2 regions of the Pyruvatibacter mobilis genome follow, and region 2 is predicted to be linked to the other one. Evidence: predicted binding sites of a transcription regulator. Region 2 holds the regulator's gene; the other holds the start of a gene.
What was found. Region 2 encodes LexA, which represses DNA repair genes until DNA is damaged. Its sites were predicted from a motif close to TGTTCNNNNTGTGTTCNG; they were not measured.
Positions count from the first base shown of each region.

Region 1: the regulator LexA is predicted to act here: its motif matches at 4,355-4,372, upstream of HG718_RS10050 (TIGR04283 family arsenosugar biosynthesis glycosyltransferase).

Region 1 covers NZ_CP051630.1:2,157,978-2,165,403, reverse strand. The annotation lists gene mutY (A/G-specific adenine glycosylase) at 1-187, shown strand, start outside; gene HG718_RS10075 (site-specific DNA-methyltransferase) at 334-1,527, opposite strand; gene HG718_RS10070 (carboxymuconolactone decarboxylase family protein) at 1,759-2,070, opposite strand; gene HG718_RS10065 (hypothetical protein) at 2,069-2,266, shown strand; gene HG718_RS10060 (ribonuclease HII) at 2,263-2,898, opposite strand; gene HG718_RS10055 (PA0069 family radical SAM protein) at 3,024-4,241, opposite strand; gene HG718_RS10050 (TIGR04283 family arsenosugar biosynthesis glycosyltransferase) at 4,432-5,133, shown strand; gene HG718_RS10045 (TIGR04282 family arsenosugar biosynthesis glycosyltransferase) at 5,147-5,758, shown strand; gene HG718_RS10040 (lytic transglycosylase domain-containing protein) at 6,210-7,426, opposite strand, start outside.
Region 2 covers NZ_CP051630.1:1,573,656-1,581,081, forward strand. The annotation lists gene trpD (anthranilate phosphoribosyltransferase) at 1-311, shown strand, start outside; gene trpC (indole-3-glycerol phosphate synthase TrpC) at 328-1,122, shown strand; gene HG718_RS07495 (GNAT family N-acetyltransferase) at 1,187-1,666, shown strand; gene moaC (cyclic pyranopterin monophosphate synthase MoaC) at 1,686-2,174, shown strand; gene lexA (transcriptional repressor LexA) at 2,457-3,176, shown strand; gene HG718_RS07510 (hypothetical protein) at 3,429-3,620, opposite strand; gene HG718_RS07515 (ComEC/Rec2 family competence protein) at 3,659-5,827, opposite strand; gene gltX (glutamate--tRNA ligase) at 6,183-7,426, shown strand, end outside.

The DNA of each region.
Region 1 (7,426 bases), 580 kb from region 2:
CCACGTCTTCACCCATTTCGCGCTCGAGCTTGTGGTCTACAGGGCCGAAGTCGCTGACCGTCCGCAGGCGGAAGGAGAGTGGGTGCCGGTGGATAGCCTGACCGCGCGGGCCCTGCCGACCGTCATGCGCAAGGTGGTTGCGCACGCGGACCCGGACGCGGCGAAGCAGTTCCGCCGCAGGAAATAGGCCGGGTTTTCCCGCAGCCTCCCATGGGCCCTCCGGTCAAGCCGGAGGGCGAGCGGTTGGGGGGAAGAGATTAACGCCCCCACTCCGCTTTCCCTCCGGCTTGACCGGAGGGTCTATCTGAGGGTGTGGCGTGCGCTGGGCCGGGCCTAGACGCTGCCTTCCGCACGCACCTGCTGGCGCAGGACGTCGATTGGGGTCAGGCCGGCATCGGTCTTGAGGTGCCAGAAGGTCCAGCCGTTACAGGCTTCCTGACCCTGCACATGGGCGCCGATCTTGTGGATGGAGCCGGAGGCCCCCGTCACCACCAGCGACCCGTCGGCACGCACCTTGGCCTTGAACCGCTTGCCCGGCCCATAAAGCACCGTGCCCGGCTCGATCATGCCGCGCTCGACCAGCGTGCCGAAGGGCACCCGCGGCTGGGCGCGCTTGCCCTGGGTGACCTCGAGGCTCTCGGGGTCCGCATGGCTGATGCGGTCGATGCGCTTGCGCGCCACCTCCGCATACTGAGCATCACGCTCAATGCCCACATATTTGCGGTTGAGCTTCTTGGCCACGGCGCCGGTGGTGCCGGTGCCGAAGAACGGGTCGAGCACCACATCGCCCGGATTGGACGAGGCGAGGATCACCCGGTGCAGAAGCGATTCCGGCTTCTGGGTGGGGTGCGCCTTGTTGCCCTGGTCATCCTTCAGCCGCTCACCGCCGGAGCAGATCGGCAGCACCCAGTCCGACCGCATCTGCAAGTCATCGTTGAGCGCCTTCATGGCGTCGTAATTGAAGGTGTAGCCCTTGGCGTTCCGGTCCTTTGACGCCCAGATCATGGTCTCATGCGCATTGGTGAAGCGCCGGCCACGGAAATTCGGCATCGGGTTGGACTTGCGCCACACAATGTCGTTGAGCACCCAGAAGCCCAGATCCTGAAGCGCCACGCCGACCCGGAAGATGTTGTGATAGGAGCCGATCACCCACAGCGTGCCGGTGGGCTTGAGCACGCGGTGCGCTTCAGCCAGCCATGCGCGGGTGAACTTGTCGTATTCGGCAAAGGACGCGAACTGGTCCCACTCCTGGTCAACACCGTCGACGCGGGTGTTGTTGGGACGCAGCAGCTCACCTTCGAGCTGGAGATTGTAGGGCGGATCCGCGAAGACCAGGTCCACCGAGGCGTCGGGCAGCTTGGCCAGCTCCTCGATGCTGTCCCCATTGATGATCGTGTTCACCGGCAGCGGCGCGCGCGCAGCGGCCCGGGCCTGAGGCGCCGTGCGGGACACGCTCTTCGAGGCAGACTTCGAGACGGATTTTCTGGTGGCCGCACGAGATGTCGTGCGGGTGCTTTTGGTACGCATACGCCCCCCAAGGAACCTGTTGTTGGGGCGGATTTTGAGTCAGACACGAATCACCGTCAAGAATCTTTTATAAGATTCAATGTGTTAACCAAGGTTAACGGGAATCTAATCGATTCGATTTTGTCAACAGTAAATATCCACAGCCAGTGGATAAGTCAGCGGCCGCGCCTGGATACGCCCGAAGGCAAGACGCGGCCGCTCCTTTGGGACAAAGGCTTTGAGGCCGGTCCCTTACTTGCCGTCCACCACGTGGTTGGCGCTGTGGGTAATTGCGGCACCGGCACGCAGGGCGGCGGCCACGAAGGAGGCTTCAGCCAGTTCTTCGGTGGTGGCGCCGGCCTTCTTGGCCATGTCGGTGTGGATCGCCAGGCAGTACTGGCACTGGGTCGTCAGCGCCACGGCGACCGCGATCAGTTCCTTGGTCTTCTTCGGCAGGGCGCCGTCAGCCATCACGGCGGTGTCGAAAGCAACAAAGGCCTTCATCACGTCGGGCTTGGTCTCGCCGAGGGGGGCCAGCTTCTTCAGTTCATCAGATGCGCTCATGGAAAAGATCCTTATCCAGGTTGCGTGGCGCGACGCCTCCCAGTCCAACGGGCGGGCATTCCACGATGGTTGGCCGTCGGCCTGTGCCGGCAGCGCGCGCCATATGGACGCCGCCGCGCGGGCGATCAACGCCACGCGGCGTCAACTCGCCGTGAGAGCCTGTCACCGCCCCGTGTGGGCGCGTGTGAAGGATTAAGAAGGGCTGTCCGCATCCTGAAGAATTGCGCGGATTGGCGCGTAGCTGCGGCGGTGATGAGGCGTAACGCCGAGCTGCGCAAGCGCCTCGCGGTGCGCCCGGGTGCCATAGCCCTTGTGGCGGGCAAACCCATAGCCGGGCAGGGTGGTGTCGAGCTCCACCATCATTCTGTCGCGCACCGTCTTGGCGATGATGGAGGCGGCCGCGATCGACAGGGACCGCCCGTCGCCCTTGATGACGGCCTCGCAGGCGCAGCCGATGTCCGGCGCGTCCCGCCCGTCCACCAGCGCATGGGCCGGTGGTTGCGGCAGGGCGGCAACCGCCCGGCGCATGGCGAGGAAGGTCGCCTGGCGGATGTTCAGCTGATCGATTTCGTCCGCAGACGCCGCGCCCACCCCCACGAGAGCTGACGCGCGTATGTCGCAAGCCAGCGCATCACGGCGCGCTTCGGTGAGCTTCTTGGAGTCGTTGATGCCCTCGGGGATGGCGTCCGGGTCGAGGATGACGGCGGCCGCCACGACCGGCCCGGCCCAGGGGCCCCGGCCCGCCTCGTCCACCCCGCAGACGGGCGCGCGGTCTGCCGCCAGTTCGAGGGAGAAATCAGGACCATGCGCATGGGACATCCGGGTCATGGCGCGGGAGCATAACGGCCCCGCTGTGAAGGACAATGCAAAGGACAATGCAGTTGGGTGAGAAGAAGCATGACGCGGGATGCGCCGTAAAAAAAGAACTGGGAGGTAATGTCAGAGAATATGTGTCACAGCAGCGCCAGCTGCTTCGGTGCCCCGCCGGGCACTTCGAAAAGATCGGTCCGCAGGGGCAGGCGCTGGCGCGACAGGCCGCAGCGTTCCATGGCGAGCGCAAAGCGCCGCGAAATGGTCCACGCATAGGGCCCGGCACCGGTCATCCGCTTGCCCCACTCGGCGTCGTAATCCTTGCCGCCGCGCATATCGCGGATGATCTTCATCACCCGCGCCGCGCGGTTGGGGGTCACATCCTCCAGCCATTCGGCGAACAGGTCCTTGATCTCCAGCGGCAGGCGTAAGAGCACATAGCCCGCTTCCCGCGCGCCCATGCGGGCACCGGCCTTGAGGATGGCCTCGATCTCGTGGTCGTTCAGCGCCGGGATCACCGGGGCCACCATGAGTCCCGCCGGAATGCCCGCCTCCGACAGCTGCCGGATCGCGTCCAGCCGCCGCCCGGGCGTCGAGGCACGCGGTTCCATGGCCCGCGCCAGCTTGCCGTCCAGGGTGGTGACGGAAATCGCCACCTTGACGAGGCCCTCCCGCGCCATCTCGCTCAGAATGTCGATATCGCGGGTGACCAGCGCCGACTTGGTGACGATGCCGACCGGGTGCTTGTGCTCGGCCAGCACCTCCAGCACCTGGCGCGTGATCCGCCGCTCCCGCTCGATGGGCTGGTAGGGATCGGTGTTGGTGCCGATGGCGATCACCCGCGGCTCATAGCCGGGCTTCGCCAGTTCCCGCCGCAGGAGCTTTGCAGCGTTCGGCTTGGCAAACAGCTTGCTCTCAAAGTCTAGCCCGGCGGACAGGCCCATATAGGAATGGGTTGGCCGCGCGAAACAATAGACGCAGCCATGCTCGCAGCCCCGATAGGGATTGATGGAGCGGTCGAAGGAAATGTCCGGCGACTGGTTGCGGGTGATGATGGTCCGGGCCGCTTCGTCGCTGACATGGGTGCGAAGCGGACGGTCGTCCTCTTCAATGTCCCATCCATCGTCAAACGCCTCCGCGGCCCGGTGCTCGAAGCGCCCGGACCGGTTGGAACGCGCGCCGCGACCTTTCTCGGCCTCCTGCAGCTTCCTCAGGGCATTGGGGGGGAGGCTGCTGCCCGGCCCGAATACAGGGCGGGTGACAGGGCGTGGGGGTGGGCGTTGGCCCCTGTCATCTGCGGGCAAGGAGGCAGGCGTCCCCGGCTGACCGGATTGGGGGGCAGTCAGCGGGAACACCGGCATGGTCGCGGCGCGCGCCGGCTCGGCGGCTTGGGGGGTGTCATCCGCCCGCACCGTGTTGCCGATCCTGTTCATGTGCGCCGTCCTCATCATGTGAGGAATAAAATCATATCAATAAGAACAAGACAAGAACATTTAGGTTAACATCCGCAGACTTTCGCGGGCGCAGCATTTTGGCGCTAGAGTGCGCCGCATGCTGAGCGTCGTGATTCCAACTCTCAATGCCGAAAAGAGCCTGACCCGCACCCTGGCGGCCCTGATCCGCCCGACCGTGCGCGGGCTGGTGAAGGACGTGGTGATCGCCGATGGCGGCTCCGACGACGGCACGCTGGGGATCGCGGAGACGGCGGGCGCCAAGATCGTGAAGGCGCCCAAAGGCCGCGGCACGCAGCTTGCGGCCGGCGCCCAGGCGGCCCGCGGCGAATGGCTGTTGTTCCTGCACGCCGACACGGTGCTCCAGCCCGGCTGGGACGAGGAAGTGGAGACCCTGCTGGAGCGGCTGGAAAAGCGCGGTGAGAAGGGCACGAGCTTCGCCGCCGTGTTCAAATTCGCGCTCGATGATTTTTCCTTCTGGGCCCGCATGCTGGAGCGCGTGGTGGCCTGGCGCTGCTGGCTGTTCGGCCTGCCCTATGGCGACCAGGGCCTGCTTGTGTCGCGCAAGCTCTATGACGAACTCGGCGGCTACCGCCCGTTCCAGATCATGGAAGACGTGGACCTTGTGCGCCGCATCGGCCGCAGGCGGCTCGTCTTCCTGCGCACGCCCGCCGTCACCAGCCCCGAGCGCTACCTCAATGACGGCTACCTCGCGCGATCGTCACGCAATGCGATGTGCCTGATGCTCTATTATCTCGGCGTCAATCCGGACCGCATCGCGCGTATCTATTCCCGCCGCTAGGGCAGACCCATTCATGCAGCACAGCCTCGTGATCATGGCCAAGACGCCGGTGCTTGGCCGCGTGAAGACGCGCCTGGCCCGCGACGTGGGCTATGTGGAAGCGACGCGCTTTTACCGCGTGGCGCTGGCGCGGCTCATCCGGCGTCTCGGCGCGGACCCGCGTTGGCGCACGATCATTGCCGCCAGCCCGGATACGGAAGCCGTGCCGGACGCACCCTGGCTGCAGGATGCCCATGCCGTAGTGCCGCAAGGGGAGGGGGACCTCGGCGACAGGATGCAGCGCGTGTTCGATCAGGCGCCAGCAGGTCCGGTGGTCATCATCGGCAGTGACATTCCCGATATCTCCCGCCGCCACATCACCGCGGCGTTCAAGGCGCTGGGCAGTCATCATGCGGTGATGGGGCCGTCCGTAGACGGAGGATACTGGCTCATCGGCCAGAAACGCCTGCCGCGTGTGTTGCGGCCGTTTGAGGGCGTCACCTGGTCCAGCGGCCGGGAGCGCGACGAGACCCTCGCCAATTTCGGTGACGCGCGCGTGGCGCTGCTGGAGCAGCTGTCCGACGTGGACAGCGGCGCGGATCATGCCGTGTGGCGGAAGGCTGAGGGCATCCGCCGCCTCCGATAGGCCCTCCGGTCAAGCCGGAGGGAAAGCGGTTGGGGGTGGGTCCACACATTCTGCGACGGGGTGGGGTCTTTGACACGTTCAGCGGTTGAGCGCGGGGCCGCCAAGAAATCCGCTCGCCCTCCGGCTTGACCGGAGGGCCCATCAGAGCGTGCGGCATGGATATACCGGTGAAGCCGGGGGAGGGCGGTGGATGGTTGTTTTCCCTCGCCCCCTTGGGGGAGAGGGAGGGGCCCGCGCGCGGTCAGCGCGTGGGAGGGTGAGGGGGCGCTGCGGCGTTTATGTGAGGTTTTTCCGGCAGCTGCCTTCCATCCCCCTCACCCGGTGCTGCGCACCGACCTCTCCCCCAAGGGGGCGAGGTGATTTTGCTTGAAGGCTTTGCCGCAAATACGCCGCTCATCCTCCGGCTTGACCGGAGGATCTCTTGCGGCTGGCCTGCGCGCCTGACGGCTGCTTAGAGCCGGGAGGCGTTTTGCAGGGTGACGCCGGCGCGTTCTACCGGGGCGTAGACGGGCCAGTCGCCGGAGGCGGCCTGGTCGAGGGAGGGGGAGGGCTGGCCGAGGCGGAGGCGGTAGAGCCAGAGATTGGTCATGATCCGCTCCACATAGCCGCGGGTCTCAGCGGCCGGGATGCTCTCGATGAAGGTGAGCGGGTCTTGGGCAGCGGGGCCGATCTGCTTGAGCCAGCGGTTGAGATTGCCCGGGCCCGCATTGTAGGCGACCGCCATGTGGAACAGATTGCCGTAGGGCTCTCCGTAATTCATCAACTCCTGCAGATAGGTCTGCCCCAGGGCAAGATTGTGGGCCGGATCCTGCAGGCGGTCCCGGTTGCGCCGGTAACTGGCGTCGCGGGTGATGTGATAGGCGGTGCCAGGCATGATCTGCATGAGCCCGGCAGCGCCCGCCCGGCTGGTGGCGCCGGAGATGAACTTGCTTTCCTGCCGGGCCACGGCCAGCAGCAGGGCGCGATCCACCTGAAAGCCGCCCTCGGGCTTGATGTCCGGCACCGGGAACAGCGCCGCGCCGATGGGCTGCGGGCTGGCAAGCGCCACGGCCAGCTGGGTGGCGGGCAGGTCAAGGTCACGGGCAAGGGCTGCCAGCGCGCGGTCAAGCGACGGGTCAAGCCGCCCATGCGCCCGGCGCAGCTCTGCTTCCGCCAGGTCACGCATGCCAAGTTCGGCAAGGGCTGCGCCCCGGCGCACCTGGTCGATCTGCAGCAGGGCCGAATGGCTGGCGACATCGGTCACCGGGTCCGACCATTCAACCTGCAGGGTGCGGCCAAGCTGGCGTTGGGCCAGCAGGCCGTAAAAGGTCATGCCGGTGGCGGCAGCGGTTTCAAGATGGGCGACAGCGCCCGCCGGGTCGCGCAGCTTGAGCGCGGTACGGGCCGCCCAGAAGGCACCGGCACCCCGCGTCCAGTCGGACACACCCACATTGCCCGCCAGAGCATCGAAATGGGTGTTGGCTGCGGCCACGTCGCCCAGCCGCCAGGCGGCAAGGCCCGCATACCAGTCAGCCAGCGGCGCATCCCGCCGGTGGCTCTCAGCCACGCCGGACGCGATGGCGAAGGCCTTGGTGATCTTGCCTTCCACGTAATAGGACCACGCGATGCGCGCCATCAGCGCGGCGCGCTCATCAGCCCCCAGGCGGTTGCGCACCTTGGCTGATTCCA
Region 2 (7,426 bases):
TCAGCGAGCTGGCTGACGGTGTCGTGCGCAATTACGAGGTGGTGCCGGAAGATGCGGGCCTTGCGCGCGCCGCGGCGGCTGACCTTGTGGGTGGGGACGCCGGTGTTAATGCAGCAGCGCTGTCCGCCCTGCTTGACGGCAAGAAGGGCGCCTATCGCGATATCGTGGTGCTGAACGCAGCCGCCGCCCTTAAGGTGGCAGGCCATGCGGACACGCTGCAGGCCGGTGCCCGGCAGGCTGAAGCCGCCATTGACGGCGGCAAGGCGCGGGCTGCGCTTGACGCGCTGGTGACCGCCAGCAACCAGAGCTGATTTCAGGGCAAGTCACATGACCGACATTCTCACCCGCATCGCCGCCTACAAGCGCGAGGAAATCGAAGCCGCACGTCAGGCCGTGCCGCAGGCGGAGATGGAGCGTCGCGCCGCCGACGCCCCGCCCGTGCGCCCGTTTGCGGCAGCGCTGGAGAACAAGATGTCGTCCGGCTACGGACTGATTGCCGAGATCAAGAAGGCAAGCCCGTCCAAGGGGCTGATCCGGGCTGATTTCGACCCGCCGGCCCATGCCCGCGCCTATGAAGAGGGCGGTGCAGCCTGCCTGTCGGTCCTCACCGACACGCCGTCCTTTCAGGGCTGCACGGATTATCTCATTGCCGCGCGCGAGGCGTGTTCGCTGCCGGTCCTGCGCAAGGACTTCCTGTTCGAGCCCTATCAGGTGGCCGAGGCGCGTGCCATGGGGGCCGATTGCATCCTCATCATCATGGCCAGCACGACGGACGCGGAAGCCGCGGACCTTGCGGCCGCTGCGCGTGATTTCGGGATGGATGCGCTCGTTGAGGTGCATGACGGCGACGAGCTGACCCGCGCGCTCAAGCTGGATTGCCGAATGATCGGCATCAACAACCGCAATCTGCGCACCTTCGAGACGACGCTTGCCACCACCGAGGAGCTGGCACCGCGCATCGGTAACGACAGGTTGATTGTCGGCGAGAGCGGTATCGCCGACCATGATGATATTCTCCGCCTTGCCGGGTCAGGCGTGCGTGCCTATCTGGTCGGCGAAAGTCTGATGCGGCAGCAGGATGTTGCCGCAGCCACACGCGCCCTTCTTACCGGGCGCCCCTGAAGAAAGGATAAGATCCATAGCATCAGTTTCTCTCCCCGACGGTTACACCATCCGCCAGGCCCGCATGGACGAGGCCGGGCTCCTTCCTGATCTTGAAGACCGCGCCGCTGTGCTGTTCGGCGACAGCCCGCACCCCGCGGTCACGGATCATCCCCCCCATTCCACAGATGCCTATCGTGCCCATGTCCGGCTCGGCCTCGCCTTCGTGATGGCCGGTCCCGGTGACGTGCCGGTGGGCTTTGCGATCTGCGGTGTGCTCGACAACGCGCTTCACCTCTATGAGCTGGGCATGGACCCGGATCACGGCGGCAAGGGGCTTGGCCGGGCGCTGGTGGAGACGGTGGCCGCCGAAGCAAAGGCGCGCGGGCTTGAGGCCGTCACCCTGTCCACCTTCACCAATGTCCCGTGGAATGCGCCGTTTTACGAGACGGCGGGATTTCGTATCCTCGCGGAAACCGAGCTGACACCGGCTCTTATTCTCGTGGCCAACCACGAAGCGGAAGTCGGCCTCACCCATCGCTGCGTCATGCGGCGGGACATCTGACGCCAGGAGCATCTCCCGGATGACAAAAGACGGCCTGACCCATCTCGACGCCCGCGGCAACGCGGCCATGGTCGATGTCTCGGAAAAGGCCGTCACCAAGCGGGAGGCCGTGGCCGGCGGGCGTATCGCCATGTCGGCCGCGGCCTTCGCCGCGCTGGTGGACGGCACCGCGCCCAAGGGCGATGTCATTGCCACCGCGCGCATCGCCGGCATCATGGCTGCCAAGCGCACCAGCGACCTCATCCCCCTGTGCCATCCCCTGCCCGTCAGCAAGGCAGCGGTGGATTTCGATCCGGACCCGGAGCACCACGCGGTCAACGTGACGGCGACCGTGCGGACGACCGGGCAGACCGGCGTCGAGATGGAGGCGCTGACGGCCGCCAGCGTCGCTTGTCTCACGCTCTATGACATGCTCAAGGCCATCGACAAGACGATGGTCATTTCGGATGTCCGCCTGCTGAGCAAGTCCGGCGGCAAGTCCGGCGACTTCACCCGCGACGCCGGCTGATACCCGGCCTTCCCCGCGCCATCTCATTTGCCTGTTCCGCGTCCTGCCTTTAGCGCTTGACGGGTTTTGAGAACCAAACTAGAACATTTGCAGGGTTTTGGTTTTGTTCTGATTTGCATCAACTTGCGAACGAAACCGCAACCTTCCGGCAGCGCCGCATGCGGGCGGGCAGCCGGGGCATATGCCGGGCAGTCCGCTGCCCGGTCGCATCACAGGCCCGCCGGGCAGGCTGCGTCAGCAGCCGCTTTGGCATCCGGCGGGGATTGCGGGAGACATTGAGGCATGCTGACGCGCAAGCAGCACGAGCTTTTGACCTTTATCCACGAGCGTATCCGGGAGACCGGCGTGTCCCCCTCCTTCGATGAAATGAAGGAGGCGCTGGATTTGCGGTCCAAGTCCGGCATCCACCGGCTGATCACGGCGCTTGAGGAGCGCGGCTTCATCCGCCGCATGCCGCACCGGGCACGGGCGCTTGAAGTGGTGAAGCTGCCTGAATCCGCGGCACCTCAGGGCAGGGGCGCACCCGCCAAGCGCGGTTTCTCGCCCAGCGTGATCCAGGGCAGCCTGTCCGAACCCGCCCGCGTGCCGGACAATCACACCTCCGTGCCTGAAGGGGGCGACGCCCTGAGCCTGCCGCTGGTGGGCCGCATCGCTGCCGGTACGCCCATCGAGGCGCTGCAGGATGACAGCAACCATGTGGGCGTGCCTTCCAGCCTGCTCGGCTCCGGTGAGCATTACGCGCTCGAGGTGAAGGGCGATTCGATGATCGACGCCGGCATCTTCGACGGCGACATCGTGGTCATCCAGCGCTGCGACACCGCCGGCTCCGGCGAGATCGTCGTCGCGCTGATCGACCAGCAGGAAGCCACCCTGAAGCGCCTGCGCCGCAAGGGCGACACCATCGCACTCGAAGCCGCCAACCCGGCCTATGAAACCCGCATCTTCCCGTCCGAACGGGTCAAGGTTCAGGGCAAACTCGTGGGCCTCATGCGGCGCTACTAACCCCGCAGGCACAGCCGTTCCCCACGCCCCCACCCGCATCCCTCCGGCTTGACCGGAGGGCCCACTCGCTTCCGACGTGGGCACAGCGCTCGCGCCTGCTCTTTGGTCTTTCCCCAAGCGTCACCCCGCGACCTGATCGCGGGGCCCAGAGCCCCTCTGCACGGCCGGAGTGAGCCTCCCTGGATTCCGCGATCACGTCGCGGAATGACAGTGTGTGGTCTTATCCCTCCGGCAATGGCGGCGGGACGCGGTCTAGATCTGCCTGAGCGCTGTCTCGATTCCCTGCAGGCGCCGGTCCAGTTTTTCGAGCTGGCGGGAGCGGTCCGAGAGGTCGCTGAGATGCGCCTCGATGCGCAGCAGCACCTGCGTCATGTCGTGGGCCGGATCGCCTGTCAGTTGGGGCGGCGGCGGCGTGCGGCGGCGAAACCAGGAAAACAGTGCCATGGGTCTTCTCCCCTGCGGGTCCACGCGGATGACAAGGCTCACCCGCCTTTCCGGCGGAAGTATGGCCCGGGGTCCCAGGACTTGCGCGGTGCACAGTGCGACCAGGGCCGGTCGCCGATAAGATCGCAGGCGGCGATGACGCGCAGGCGCAGGCGCTGGCCCCCGTCCCCGTGTCCGCCCTCCTCCAGGTAAAGCGCCTGTGCCCCCCGGCGCGACAGCACGCCTCTGTCGATGATGAGAGGGGCCGCGCATCGCCGCGGCATGTAGAGCGGTGTCACCAGAATATCCGCCTGCTGACAGTCTTCCATCGCGGCCTGCCAGTTGCGCGCCAGGCTCACCGTGCCCAGCAGCGGATGGTCACGCACACAGCCCTGTCCGTCACAGCTGAATGCGCCCGCTGCCTCGCCCACATCACGCCGGTCCGCGTCCCGCCGCAGCCACACCTCGCCGCTGAAGCTGCCGGACCGGCTGCTGCTGAGGGTGAGCGTGCCGTCCGGCAGGCGCAGCCCCACGAGCTTTGCCTCCCGCTCGACCAGCATCACCGGCACCGGCGCCGTCACCGCAAGGACAATGCCGATCATCGGGCCCAGCACCCCGGCCCATCTGAGCCGCCCAGCCCAGATCACCATCCAGAGGCCACCAAGCGCCATGGCTGCCAGGGTCGTCTGGGGCATGGCGGGCAGCAGCGACACCGCCCCCGGCCAGGAGGCCACCTGATGGGCGACCCATAGGATTGCATGGATGCCCTGCCCCGCCACCCACAGGGGCAGGGCCTCAAGCCCGAGCGGCATCAGGATGAAGGCCACCAGCGCGGCGGGCATGACGATGAACCCCACAAGCGGCAGGGCCGCCAGATTGGCGACAAGGCCGAAATCCACCACCCGGTTGAAATGAAACGCGGCAAAGGGAAACGTGGCGAGCGACGCGACGATGGAGGTGAGCGCGATGCCGCCCAGATAGAGCGCCCCCCGCGCCGCCCAGCCGCGCTCCACCGCCGCCTGCGACAGGCGCGTGACCCAGCCGCGCGCGCCTTCATAGAAGGCCACGAGCGCAGCGGCCGCTGCGAAAGACATCTGGAAGCTTGCCTCCATCACGGCCTCCGGCGTCAGCAGCAGGATGATGAGGGCGGCCAGCGCCACGTTGCGCAAGGTGATCGCCGGCCTGTCGGTCAGCACCGCGATGAAGATCAGCGCGAACATGACAAAGGCCCGCTGGGTGGCGACGGAGGCACCTGATACCAGCAGGTACCCGGCCGCCCCTGCCAGCGCCAGCGCCGCGGCCCATTTCTTGATCGGTGCCGTCAGCGCCAGCCCCGGCACCAGGGCCAGCGCCGCCCGCACGCCCCAGAACAGCGTTCCGGCGAACAGCGCCATATGCAGCCCGGAGATCGCCAGCAGGTGGGCCAGCCCCGCATCCCGCAGATCCTGAAGAATGTCTTCGGGAATGCCGCCCCGGTCCCCGGTCATCAGGGCTGCGGCCACCGCGCCGCGCGGGGCCGGCAGCGCGTCAACGATACGATGGGTGAGCTTGACCCGCAGGCGGCTGACGCAGAACTCAAGACAGGCGGCAAAGCCACCCGGCCAGCTTTCTTCCACCTCCACCTTGCCCAGCGCATAGCCCACGGCCCCGATCTCACGGAAGAAGGCCTGGCGCGAAAAATCGAACGCGCCCGGGGCTGCGGGTCCCGGCGGCGGCAGCAGCCCGGCGGGCAGGCGGATCACGTCTCCCGGCAGCGCGCCGTCTATCTGTGTACGGACGGTAATGCGCAGCCGCGCGGGCATCTCGTCGGCGGTCAGCCGCCCCACCTCATGCGGGGCAATCAGCAGGCGTTCGCCGCCGGAAGCCGTCGCTGTGCGGCTCAGCAGCGTGCCGGATACCATGGCGTAGGAGATGGGTTTGACGATCACCGGGGCCGTCACCTGCGCCGTGCGCCAGTCGGCGGAGGCAAATCCCGCCGCCAGGAAGGCGAACGCCATGGCCGGGGCCAGCAGGGACAGGGTGCGGCGCGCCGTCCAAGCCGCAGCGCCCGCCAGAAGCCCCGCCAGCGGTGCAATCCAGCCCGGCGGCTCCGCTGTCAGCGACAGATACCAGACCGCGCCTGCCCCCATGAAGACCGGCAGCCACAGCGCCAAGCGCGCCTGCTGGCGGTCAATTTCTTCTGAAGCGAGGCGGCGCAGGCTGCCCGCCATGGCGCGCAGAGGTGGCACCGCGGCACGGCGGATCCGCCAACCCCTTGATTTCAGGAGATAATTCCCCAAACCCCTGTCATGGACGCTTGCCATGGAGCTGATTTTGCACCAAATGGTAGCAGCTTGGGTGTGGTAAATTTTGGGTGCACCGCAACGTATCGCAGCGGGATGCGATATGCTAAAACCCGCCGGGCTTCGGCACGGAAACGCAGCGTCCTCAGAGGTTCTTGCGTCTCCCCCGCCGAAACCAACCCCAAGTCATGCGACCGTGCAGATCCAGACCTGTCTTCCGGCAGGCCCCGGCGCGCAGGTCCGCATTTCCCATTCTGCCTTGCCTGCCCTTCCGGCAGCGGCGCAAACCGAAGGACGATTGATGCCGGCCAGCTCTCCTGCCGCCAGCCCCTCTGCTGATGGTGCCGTGCGTACCCGCTTTGCTCCCTCTCCGACGGGGTTTCTGCATATTGGCGGGGCGCGGACGGCGCTGTTCAGCTGGCTGTTCGCGCGCCATTACGGAGGGCAGTTCCTGCTGCGCATTGAGGACACGGACCGCACCCGCTCCACCGAGGAAGCGGTCGAGGCGATCTTCGAGGGCATGCGCTGGCTCGGCCTCGACTGGGACGAGGAACCCGTCTTCCAGTATGCGCGCCGCGAACGCCATGCAGAGGTGGCCAACCAGCTGCTTGCGGAGGGCAAGGCCTACAAGTGCTATGCCTCCCAGGAGGAGCTCGCCGAAATGCGTGAGCGCGCCAAAGCCGAGGGCAAGCCGCAGGGCTATGACGGCCGCTGGCGCGACCGTGATCCGGCCGATGCGCCCGAGGGCGTGGCGCCGGTCATCCGCCTCAAGATGCCGCGTGACGGCGAGACCGTCATCCGCGACCATGTGCAGGGCGACGTGACCATGCCCAACAACGTGCTGGATGACTATATCCTGCTGCGGTCGGACGGCTCGCCCACCTACATGCTGTCGGTGGTGGTGGATGACCACGACATGGGTATCACCCACGTCATTCGCGGCGACGACCATCTCACCAACGCAGCTCGGCAGATCAATCTGCTTCAGGCCATGGGCTGGGACGTGCCGGCCTATGCCCATGTTCCGATGATCCACGGGCCGGACGGTGCCAAGCTGTCCAAGCGCCACGGCGCCATGGGGGCCGAGCAGTACCGCGACATGGGCTACCTGCCGGAAGCCATGCGCAACTATCTCGCCCGGCTCGGCTGGAGCCATGGCGATGATGAAGTCTTTTCCACCGAGCAGGCAATCGAGTGGTTCGGGCTTGAGCAGATCGGCAAGTCCCCCGCCCGGTTCGATTTCGCCAAGCTGGCCAATCTCAACGGCATCTATATCCGCGAGGCTGACGACACGCGCCTGGCCGATGAGACCCTGCGCATGATGCGCGACGTCAAGGGCTGGCAGGTGGATGACGGCGTCCGCGCCGCCCTGATCGAGGCCATGCCCGGTCTCAAGGAGCGCGCCAAGACCATCGACGATCTGGCCGAGGGCGCGAAGTTCCTCATCGCCACGCGCCCCCTCGACATGAACGAGAAAGCCGAGAAGCTGCTGGACGCAGATGCGCGCGGCGTGCTCGCGGGCCTCTTGCCGGCGCTTGAAGGCAT